3 regions of the Vibrio sp. 2130-1 genome follow, and region 3 is predicted to be linked to each of the others. Evidence: predicted binding sites of a transcription regulator. Region 3 holds the regulator's gene; each other region holds the start of a gene.
The links. Region 3 encodes PurR, which represses purine synthesis genes. Its sites were predicted from a motif close to TNANGNAAACGTTTNCNTNA; they were not measured.
Positions count from the first base shown of each region.

Region 1: glyA (serine hydroxymethyltransferase) is a predicted target of PurR. The motif match lies at 1,961-1,980, and genes of this name have one in related genera.
Region 2: folD (bifunctional methylenetetrahydrofolate dehydrogenase/methenyltetrahydrofolate cyclohydrolase FolD) is a predicted target of PurR. The motif match lies at 1,795-1,814, and genes of this name have one in related genera.

Region 1 covers NZ_JAWOUT010000010.1:169,666-172,949, reverse strand. The annotation lists gene lipA (lipoyl synthase) at 1-250, shown strand, start outside; gene glyA (serine hydroxymethyltransferase) at 654-1,904, opposite strand; gene R7Q09_RS16375 (YitT family protein) at 2,252-2,854, shown strand; gene R7Q09_RS16370 (transcriptional regulator) at 2,945-3,284, shown strand, end outside.
Region 2 covers NZ_JAWOUT010000012.1:63,288-66,571, reverse strand. The annotation lists gene R7Q09_RS17545 (NupC/NupG family nucleoside CNT transporter) at 1-796, shown strand, start outside; gene folD (bifunctional methylenetetrahydrofolate dehydrogenase/methenyltetrahydrofolate cyclohydrolase FolD) at 865-1,725, opposite strand; tRNA gene R7Q09_RS17535 (tRNA-Arg) at 1,929-2,005, shown strand; gene R7Q09_RS17530 (class I SAM-dependent methyltransferase) at 2,169-3,284, shown strand, end outside.
Region 3 covers NZ_JAWOUT010000002.1:95,315-98,598, reverse strand. The annotation lists gene torD (molecular chaperone TorD) at 1-588, shown strand, start outside; gene purR (HTH-type transcriptional repressor PurR) at 1,057-2,061, shown strand; cyclic di-GMP riboswitch class I at 2,349-2,438, shown strand; gene R7Q09_RS03000 (TfoX/Sxy family DNA transformation protein) at 2,555-3,145, shown strand; gene R7Q09_RS02995 (TVP38/TMEM64 family protein) at 3,260-3,284, shown strand, end outside.

The DNA of each region.
Region 1 (3,284 bases), on a different contig from region 3:
TGAAACCAAAGAAGAAATCATCGAAGTACTGAAAGATCTACGCGCACACGGCGTAACGATGCTGACTCTAGGCCAGTATTTAGCGCCAAGCCGTCACCACTTGCCAGTAGAACGTTACGTTCCACCATCAGAGTTTGACGAGCTAAAAGAAGTTGCACTAGAACTTGGCTTCACGCATGCAGCGTGTGGTCCATTTGTTCGCTCTTCTTACCATGCCGATATGCAGGCTCAAGGTATCGAGATTAAGTAAGCTCTCGTTTGTTTTCAAAAGAAAGGTTGGCTCAGTGCCAACCTTTTTTGTATCTGTCAAATGATGATAAAAAGCCATTCTACCTCCGTCATTCTGAACAGCGAGGAACGAGCGTGATTCAGAATCTGTTTTCAGAATACTGATGATTTTTAGGGAAACGCTGAGTAAAAGAGTGTGCCTCAACAAGATTCCTGCTCTCGCCTAGGCTCGTCGGAATGACGCGGTTTGGATATATTGAAAGGGACAGTGTTGGTAGCCATCCCCTTATCACACACTCTCGCTATATCTCATTCCAAACGCCAGACAAACAAAAAGGCCCTCAAATGAGGACCTTTCATCAATCAAATAATCAAACGGAATCGCAGAAGTAGAACGAGTTCGCCTGAGTTATTTTCAAAAAATGTTATGCGTAAACTGGTAGACGCTTACAAATTTCTAGCACTTTCTGTTTTATCGCTTCGATAACTTCTTCGTTGCCGATGTTATCTAGAACGTCACACATCCAGTTTGCTAGCTCTTTTGCATCTTCTTCAGTGAAGCCACGGCGAGTGATCGCTGGCGTACCTACACGGATACCAGACGTTACGAATGGGCTGCGTGGGTCATTTGGTACTGAGTTCTTGTTTACAGTGATGTTTGCAGCACCTAGTGCCGCGTCTGCGTCTTTACCAGTGATATCTTTGTCGATTAGGTCAACAAGGAACAAGTGGTTTTCTGTACCGTTAGATACGATTTTGTAGCCACGCTCTTGGAACTGACCAACCATTGCTTTTGCGTTTTTCACTACGCGAGCTTGATAAGCTTTGAACTCTGGCTCCATCGCTTCTTTGAACGCTACTGCTTTACCAGCGATAACGTGCATTAGAGGGCCACCTTGACCACCAGGGAACACTGCTGAGTTCAATTTCTTGTACATATCTTCGCCAGCATTTGACAAGATAAGACCACCGCGAGGACCTGCTAGTGTTTTGTGCGTCGTTGTTGTTACCACGTGAGCATGCGGTACTGGTGTTGGGTATTCACCGGCGGCGATAAGACCAGCTACGTGCGCCATATCAACAAATAAGTAAGCACCTGCTTTGTCAGCGATTTCACGCATGCGTTTCCAATCAACGATTTGCGAGTAAGCAGAGAAACCACCGATGATCATCTTAGGTTTGTGTTCAAGTGCTAGCTGTTCCATCTCGTCGTAGTTGATTTGACCAGCTTCATCGATACCGTAAGGGATAACGTTGTAGTGCTTACCCGAGAAGTTTACTGGTGAACCGTGAGTTAGGTGACCACCGTGTGCTAGGCTCATGCCTAAAACTGTATCGCCAGGGTTAAGAAGCGCCATGTAAACTGCGCTGTTTGCTTGAGAACCTGAGTGAGGCTGTACGTTAGCGTACTCACAACCAAATAGTTGGCATGCACGCTCAATTGCTAGTGCTTCAGCTTTATCTACGTACTCACAACCGCCGTAGTAACGCTTACCTGGGTAGCCTTCAGCGTATTTGTTCGTTAGCTGAGAACCTTGCGCTTCCATTACACGTGGGCTTGTGTAGTTTTCAGAAGCGATAAGTTCAATGTGTTCTTCCTGGCGAAGAGTTTCTTCCTGGATAGCTGCGAACAGTTCCGCATCGTAATCTGCGATGTTCATATCACGCTTAAGCATCTGTATCTCCTGACTCAGATTAGTACTGAAAGTTGCAAAAAAACTGTTGAATGACCCGACGCAAACGTTTTCGTCACCCTAATGGCGCGCATTCTACATAATTTGATTTAGGTCATAAAGAGAAATTTACAATTTTTCTCATGCAGTTTTTTCATGATGACAAGCAATGTTTATCATGCCAGCATTGCAATCGCATAACGACAATCTATTGCCTGTCAAATTTGTGCTTTACACCCTGTAAAACAGCAATTACATAGGTTTACCGTAAATTTTACCCTCTAGCTACCGAAAAGATCATCTTTTTACTACTATGCACGCCTTATTTATCACTAATGACTGCAATATTGATGGAAAAACACTCATTAAAAGAAGACTGGATAGCGATTCTCACGGGTACCTTTTTAGTAGCTCAAGGCGTTTTCTTTCTCCAATCCGCGAGCCTTCTAACGGGAGGCACGACTGGATTGGCTCTGCTTATTAGCCAATTTACACCTTTTACCTTTGGTGTGCTGTACTTTTTAGCAAACAGTCCTTTTTACTTACTAGCATGGAAACGCTTCGGCCGTCATTTCGCCATTAATAGTGCCATTTCTGGCGCGTTGGTTTCTATCTTTGCCGATCATCTTTATTTGCTAATCTCGCTCGAATCGGTAAATGAAGTTTATTGCGCCGTCGCAGGCGGGCTTTTAATGGGGCTCGGTATGCTGATCCTATTCCGACATCGCTCCAGCTTGGGTGGCTTTAACGTGCTGTGTTTGTTTATCCAAGACAAATTTGGCATTTCAGTTGGCAAAAGCCAAATGGCAATCGATGCATGTATCCTGTTTGCTTCATTCTTCTTTGTCACACCAGAAGTGATTGGCCTTTCAATTTTGGGGGCGTTTGCACTCAATCTCGTGTTAGCGATGAACCACAAACCGCACCGCTATTCCGTGACCTACGGTTCATAAATTTTTGATAATGATTGAAGCGCGATTTATAAGATTTCGCGCTCCAATCGCTATATAATACTTCGCGATTTCCAAATAGATCGGTACGGTATGCGCGACTTTCTGCAACAAGCTAAACAGACTCACAGTTATATTGCGATTGGAGAGCTGATCTATAACCCGAAGACACAGACCCTTCATCAAGATGTTATCGCGATTGATCTTGAACCTCGCACCATTGAATTATTAGAACTGCTGTTAACAAGCGTTGGCCACCCACTCTCTGCTGACACCATTATTGAAACCATTTGGCAGAGCAAGTTCATCTCTAAGAATGTGCTCACGAACCGCATTAGCACCTTACGTGCCCTGCTACAGCAGTACTTACCCGAATACGATGCCGCTAAGCTTTTAGTCACTTACCCCCGCAAAGGCTACTTTCTTAACCCTG
Region 2 (3,284 bases), on a different contig from region 3:
GGCGAATATCTTTGTTGGCACCATTGAAGCACCATTAATGGTAAAGCCTTACCTAAAACACATGACTGACTCGCAGTTCTTTGCAGTTATGACAGGTGGTTTAGCGTCAGTTGCTGGCGGAACGTTGGTTGGTTACGCATCACTGGGTGTCGACCTCAATTATCTTATTGCTGCTGCATTTATGTCGGCACCTGCCGGCTTGTTGATGGCAAAAATTTTAATGCCAGAAGATACGGATAAAGCAGCAGATATCGACATTAGCCAAGTTGAAATTCCACGTGCAACTAACGTGGTTGAAGCATTAGCCGATGGTGCCATGGCGGGTGTACGCATTGCTGTATCGGTCGGTGGTACGTTACTGGCGTTTATTAGTGTCATTGCAATGCTAAACGGCATGTTAGGCTGGATAGGTGATCTAATTGGGACACCATTAAGTTTTGAGCTCATCCTAGGTTTTGTGTTTGCGCCAGTCGCTTGGTTGTTGGGTATACCATGGCAAGAAGCAACCACAGCAGGCTCGCTGATTGGTAACAAGATTGTGGTGAATGAGTTCGTCGCTTTCATCCAGCTTGCAGAAGTGAAGTCTCAACTTAGTGAACACTCACAAGCAATCGTGACGTTTGCTTTGTGTGGCTTTGCAAATATCTCAAGCATGGCGATGCTGATTGGTGGGTTGGGCTCTTTGGTACCAGAAAAGCGTGCATTTGTTTCTAAGCATGGTTTCCGTGCGATTATCGCTGGTGTCATGGCGAACTTAATGAGCGCTTCTATTGCGGGCGTGATTTTAAGTCTGTAATTGAAATAGATATCAACAATTAGCAAAAAGGCTCCTCGCGGAGCCTTTTTCGTATCTGAAGTTTTACGTTATTTGTCTGTGTGGAACTGTTCGCAAGCGAGCATCGTGTTCTCAATTAAACTTGCGACGGTCATTGGGCCAACGCCACCAGGAACAGGAGTAATAAAGCTCGCACTTTCACGTGCTTTGTCGTATTCCACGTCGCCAACTAGTTTGCCTGAATCAAGACGGTTAATACCGACATCGACCACCACTGCGCCTTTTTTAATCCATTCACCAGGGATGAAGTTAGGCTTACCAACCGCAGCCACGACAACGTCAGCTTGACGCACATGACTCTCTAGGTCTTTGGTAAAACGGTGACATGTTGTTGTTGTGCAGCCCGCAAGCAGCAGCTCAAGTGTCATTGGACGACCAACAATGTTTGATGCGCCAACCACAACCGCATGTTTACCACGCAGCTCAATGTTGTAACGGTCGAGTAGGGTAATGATGCCCTTTGGCGTGCAAGAGCGAAGCTTTGGAATACGTTGCGAAAGACGGCCAACGTTGTAAGGGTGGAAGCCATCCACGTCCTTCTCTGGGTGAATGCGCTCTAAAACATGTGTTGTGTCTATGCCCGCAGGAAGGGGTAATTGCACTAGAATGCCGTCAATTTCATCATCGTTGTTTAATTCATCAATCAGCGCTAGTAACTCTTCTTCTGAGCTAGACGCAGGAAGGTCAAAAGACTTAGAAACAAACCCAACTTCTTCACATGCGCGGCGTTTGCTACCGACATAAACTTGAGAAGCAGGATCTTCACCAACTAGAACCACTGCTAAACCAGGAGCACGTAGCCCAGCTTCAACACGTGCTTTAACACGTGCAGCCACTTCGGATCGAACAGTTTGGGAAATGAGAGTTCCGTCTATATTTTGAGCAGTCATGACTTTCCTTATAAATTAAGAAGGCAGATTATCTGCGGCGCATTGTCGCAGAATTTCTTATCAACATCCATACGCAAACGTTTGCTTTGTGGTGTTTTTGAACATTAAGCGTTTTAATGGACTTTTTTTAGGCATTCAGATCAGAATGTTATGAAAACCCGTTGATTTACCCGTTTGAACTCGTATAATCCTGTCCCTGTAGCGCGCCCTTAGCTCAGCTGGATAGAGCACGTCCCTTCTAAGGATGTGGTCATTGGTTCGAATCCAATAGGGCGTGCCATTTATTCAAAAGCCTCGATAACTCTTTGAGTTGTCGGGGCTTTGTCGTTTTTAGGTTTTTGGCTGTAATTGCCACTCTATCTACAACTTTTGAATGGCATTCTAGCCATTGCAATTTCTAGCAATTAATATGGACGCATATTAATTACCTTTCGTTAACCTTTATGCCTGCCACTTCTAACTTTTATGACCGACACGCCGACTCTTTCGCGAAGCAATACACATCGATCCAGTTTGAGGATGTCCACGCGAGTTGGAGAGTCTTCTGGCCCCAGGCTGGAGATCGTGTGTTAGATGTTGGCGCGGGCTCTGGTCGAGACGCGAAATGGATGGCTGAGCATGGGTGTGAAGTTGTTGCGATTGAGCCTGCTCAAGCACTTCTAAGGCTTGGTAAGTCTTACTGTGGCGATTCCGTTACTTGGCTTGAAGATGCATTACCTAAGCTTGAGAAAACCATTAATCTTGGCTTTCGCTTCGATTTAATTCTTGTCAGTGCGGTATGGATGCATCTTGCGCCTACGCACCGTGAACGTGCATTTCGCAAACTTGCAAATTTGTTAGCGCCTAATGGTCGATTGGTGATTAGCCTTCGTCACGGTGACTTTTCTGACGGTCGTAAAGCTTATCCCGTATCGGTTGAAGAGCTCGAAAAGTTTGCAAAGAATAGCGCTTTAATGGTGAGAAACGTATCTCTCGATGACGATCAGTTAAAGCGAACGGGTGTATCTTGGCAAACTGTAGTGATGTCTTTGCCTGATGATGGTTCCGGTGATCTGAATAAGGTTCGCCACATTATCGTCAATGATTCCAAATCGGCTACCTATAAGCTCGCACTACTACGTACTTTACTACGTATTGCAGACGCTCATTCTGGTGCAGTGGTTGATCGCAGCGAAGGTAAAGTTGCAATCCCATTAGGATTAGTTGGCTTATATTGGATTCGTCAATTTAAGCGTTTAATCGATAAAGAGAACATCCAGCAAAGCTCGAACTCGTCTAAAGGGCTAGGTTTTATAAAGCCCGATGGCTGGGGCAGACTTTCCCATTTAAGTCCTGATGATCTTGCTATAGGCACGACATTTTTTGGTGAAGATGCAGTGGCGCTTGATAAAGCGATAAAAGACAGCTTAAAAACCATAAAAGATGGTCCCGTCACTTTTACCTATCAAGGTGATAAATCAAACCCTTACTTTGAAATGATTCGTTCAGCTAAGAAGCCAAAACGTTCAATTGTTGTGGATAGCGAGTTCCTCGAAGGTTATGGGCTGTTTGTGTTGGAT
Region 3 (3,284 bases):
TTGTTCGCAAAAGAACTAACAGAGAAAGAATTGGAAGCCTATCACAGTGTTGAAATTCGCAGTTTTCTCGCAGGTTTAGGTGAAAATGAGTCGCTGAAACCAGCTGTTGATAGCCTAGTTGATGCATTGAATCGGTTACAAGATCGTGAAGATGCACAACTAGAGCTTGCAGCTGACTTTTGTGAACTGTTTTTGAAGACAGAAAAATACGGCGCTCTTCCTTACGCATCCATGTACATTGGTGAATCAGGTTTACTGAATGACAAGCCAGCTGAGGAAATGGAAAAGTTGATGGCTGAATTTGGCGTTCAAGTAGACGAAAAACTAAAGGAACCTGCGGATCACTTAGCCGTTGAGCTCGACTTTCTCGGGAACATGATTATCCGCTCAAACGAGCTTGAACAAGAAAAACACATGGAAGAAGCCTTCGTTAAACAAAACGACTTTATCCAGCAACAATTGATGTCTTGGTTACCTCAGTTTTCAGACAAATGTAAAAAATTCGACGAATTTGGATTTTACTCGAGTGTCGCGAAACTATTAGTTGCATTTTGTAAACTAGACAGCGCCTACCTTCTTGGTGAATAATTGCCGCCTATTTTTAGGGAGCCTGCCTATCGGGCTTCCTGTATGCCTGAAAGTGACCAATTGTAAGTAACTTGGGTATAATATTCGTTTGCCTTAACTTAGCGCAAAGACGCTTGGTTATTTAGCAGTCAAAATGTGACTTCAAATACACAAATCTCTTGCTGAAAACATTGCTAGTCAGTCCACATAGGGCTAAAATGTGAGCGCAAACGATTAAATATGATTTATATGTAAACCGCTGAAATATAGCGGTTTTTGTGTTTTCTTAACAGGTTGATGGCAATTTCTCATCAGATAGAAAAAAGATAAAATTCATCGACCGATGCTGCTACGCACCCTTTTGTCGCACTTGGATCAACCGCTGCCGAGACACTTAGCGCCAATTTTAGATTGCTAGGTGTGAAACCATTAGAGCATCAGGTACATCCAATACGACATATTTCAGTAGCTCGATACAGGACACCATTTATGGCCACGATAAAAGACGTTGCTCGCTTAGCCGGCGTTTCCACTACGACAGTTTCGCACGTTATCAATAAAACGCGTTTCGTTGCAGAAGCAACGCAAGAAAAAGTAATGAAAGCCGTTGACGAGCTGAATTACGCGCCAAGTGCCGTTGCACGCAGCCTAAAATGCAACTCAACTCGTACGATTGGCATGTTAGTAACTCAATCAACTAACCTATTTTTCTCAGAAGTGATTGATGGCGTTGAGAGCTACTGTTACCGCCAAGGCTATACTCTGATTTTATGTAACACAGGCGGGATTTACGAAAAACAACGCGATTACATTCGTATGCTGGCTGAAAAGCGCGTTGATGGCATCCTAGTGATGTGTTCTGACTTAACCGAAGAACTAAAAGAGATGCTTGACCGTCATGCGGACATTCCTAAAGTGGTCATGGATTGGGGCCCAGAGAGCTCACAAGCAGACAAGATCATGGATAACTCAGAAGAAGGTGGCTACATTGCAACCAAACATCTGATTGACAATGGTCATACGGATATCGCTTGTCTAAGCGGTCATTTTGAAAAGCTTGCTTGCCAAGAGCGCATTGCAGGTTTCCGTCGCGCAATGAGCGAAGCGAACCTAGCTGTAAATGAAGACTGGATCCTTGAAGGTAACTTTGAATGTGATACGGCCGTATTAGTTGCAGATAAAATTACCGCAATGGACAAGCGCCCGACGGCGGTATTCTGTTTTAACGACACAATGGCTCTAGGCGTAATGAGCCGCTTGCAACAAAACGGGATCAAAATTCCTGAAGATATTTCAGTGATCGGCTACGACAACATCGAGCTTGCAGAATACTTCTCTCCACCGCTAACGACTATCCACCAGCCTAAACGTCGTGTTGGTAAAAATGCATTCGAAATTCTACTTGAGCGTATCAAAGATAAAGAACACGAAAAACGAATTTTCGAAATGCAACCTGAGCTTGTAATTCGAAATACTGTGAAAAAAATGAACTAAATTTCACTGTATTTAACCGTGTTAAATAAGCGCTCTACAGGGGCGCTTATTTTTTTGGAAAAATTAAGCAATCTCTAATACTTCACCCCGCTCTAATAACAATTGACTAACGTTAACTCCCTGTTTTATATAAATGTAATATATATTAAGAACTCCTTTTCAAAGGCCAATTTGCACCTTTCCATATGCAAAATAGAGCATTCAATCTATCATTTTTATTGAACTAAAATCACACTTTTAACGCTAAACCGTGATGTTAATTCAATATAAGAAGTATGCTCATTGTGTCACGCACAGGGCAAACCATTCGAAAGAGTGGGACGCAAAGCCTCCGGCCTGAACCATATTACGATATGGAAGGTAGCGGGGTTACCGATGGCAAGTGTGTAAGCAATGACTTTACTCTGTAATGACATTGTTTTTACGCATGTTTGCTACTCTCTCGGACCTGACTTTTGGTGGCGTAATATTAATTACACCGAGATAACAAAACATGGATAAACCGATACTCAAAGACTCTATGAAGCTATTTGAGGCACTTGGTAATATCAAGTCGCGCTCAATGTTTGGTGGCTTCGGACTATTCGCTGATGAAACAATGTTTGCACTAGTGGTAAACAATCAGCTTCATATCAGAGCAGACCAAAAAACTTCATCTGACTTCGAGCAACAAGGGCTAAAGCCTTACGTTTATAAAAAACGTGGCTTCCCAGTCGTTACAAAGTACTACGCTATTTCCAGCGATTTATGGGAATCAAGCGAACGCTTAATCGAAGTAGCGAATCAATCATTGAAAAAGGCAAAGCTTGAGAAAGAACAGCAAGCAAGTACAAAGCCTAACCGTTTGAAAGATTTGCCTAACTTACGACTGGCTACCGAGCGCATGCTAAAAAAAGCCGGCATCGAATCCGTAGAGAAGCTTGAAGAGGAAGGTGCGCTTAACGCCTATAAAGCGATAAGAGATACGCACTCTGCAACCGTCAACATTGAGTTGCTATGGGCACTAGAAGGTGCTATCAACGGCACTCATTGGAGTGTGGTACCTCAAGCTCGCCGAGATGAGTTGATGAACGGCCTCCAATAAAAGTCGGCCTAAAAACTATCTTGTAAAACCGCAGTCTAATCTGCGGTTTTTTTGTGAAATTTTTTCGGTTTTCCTACTGTCTTATTACATATATCCCAAATTGGAATCAAAATTATGAATAAGAAACTGATTTTAGGTC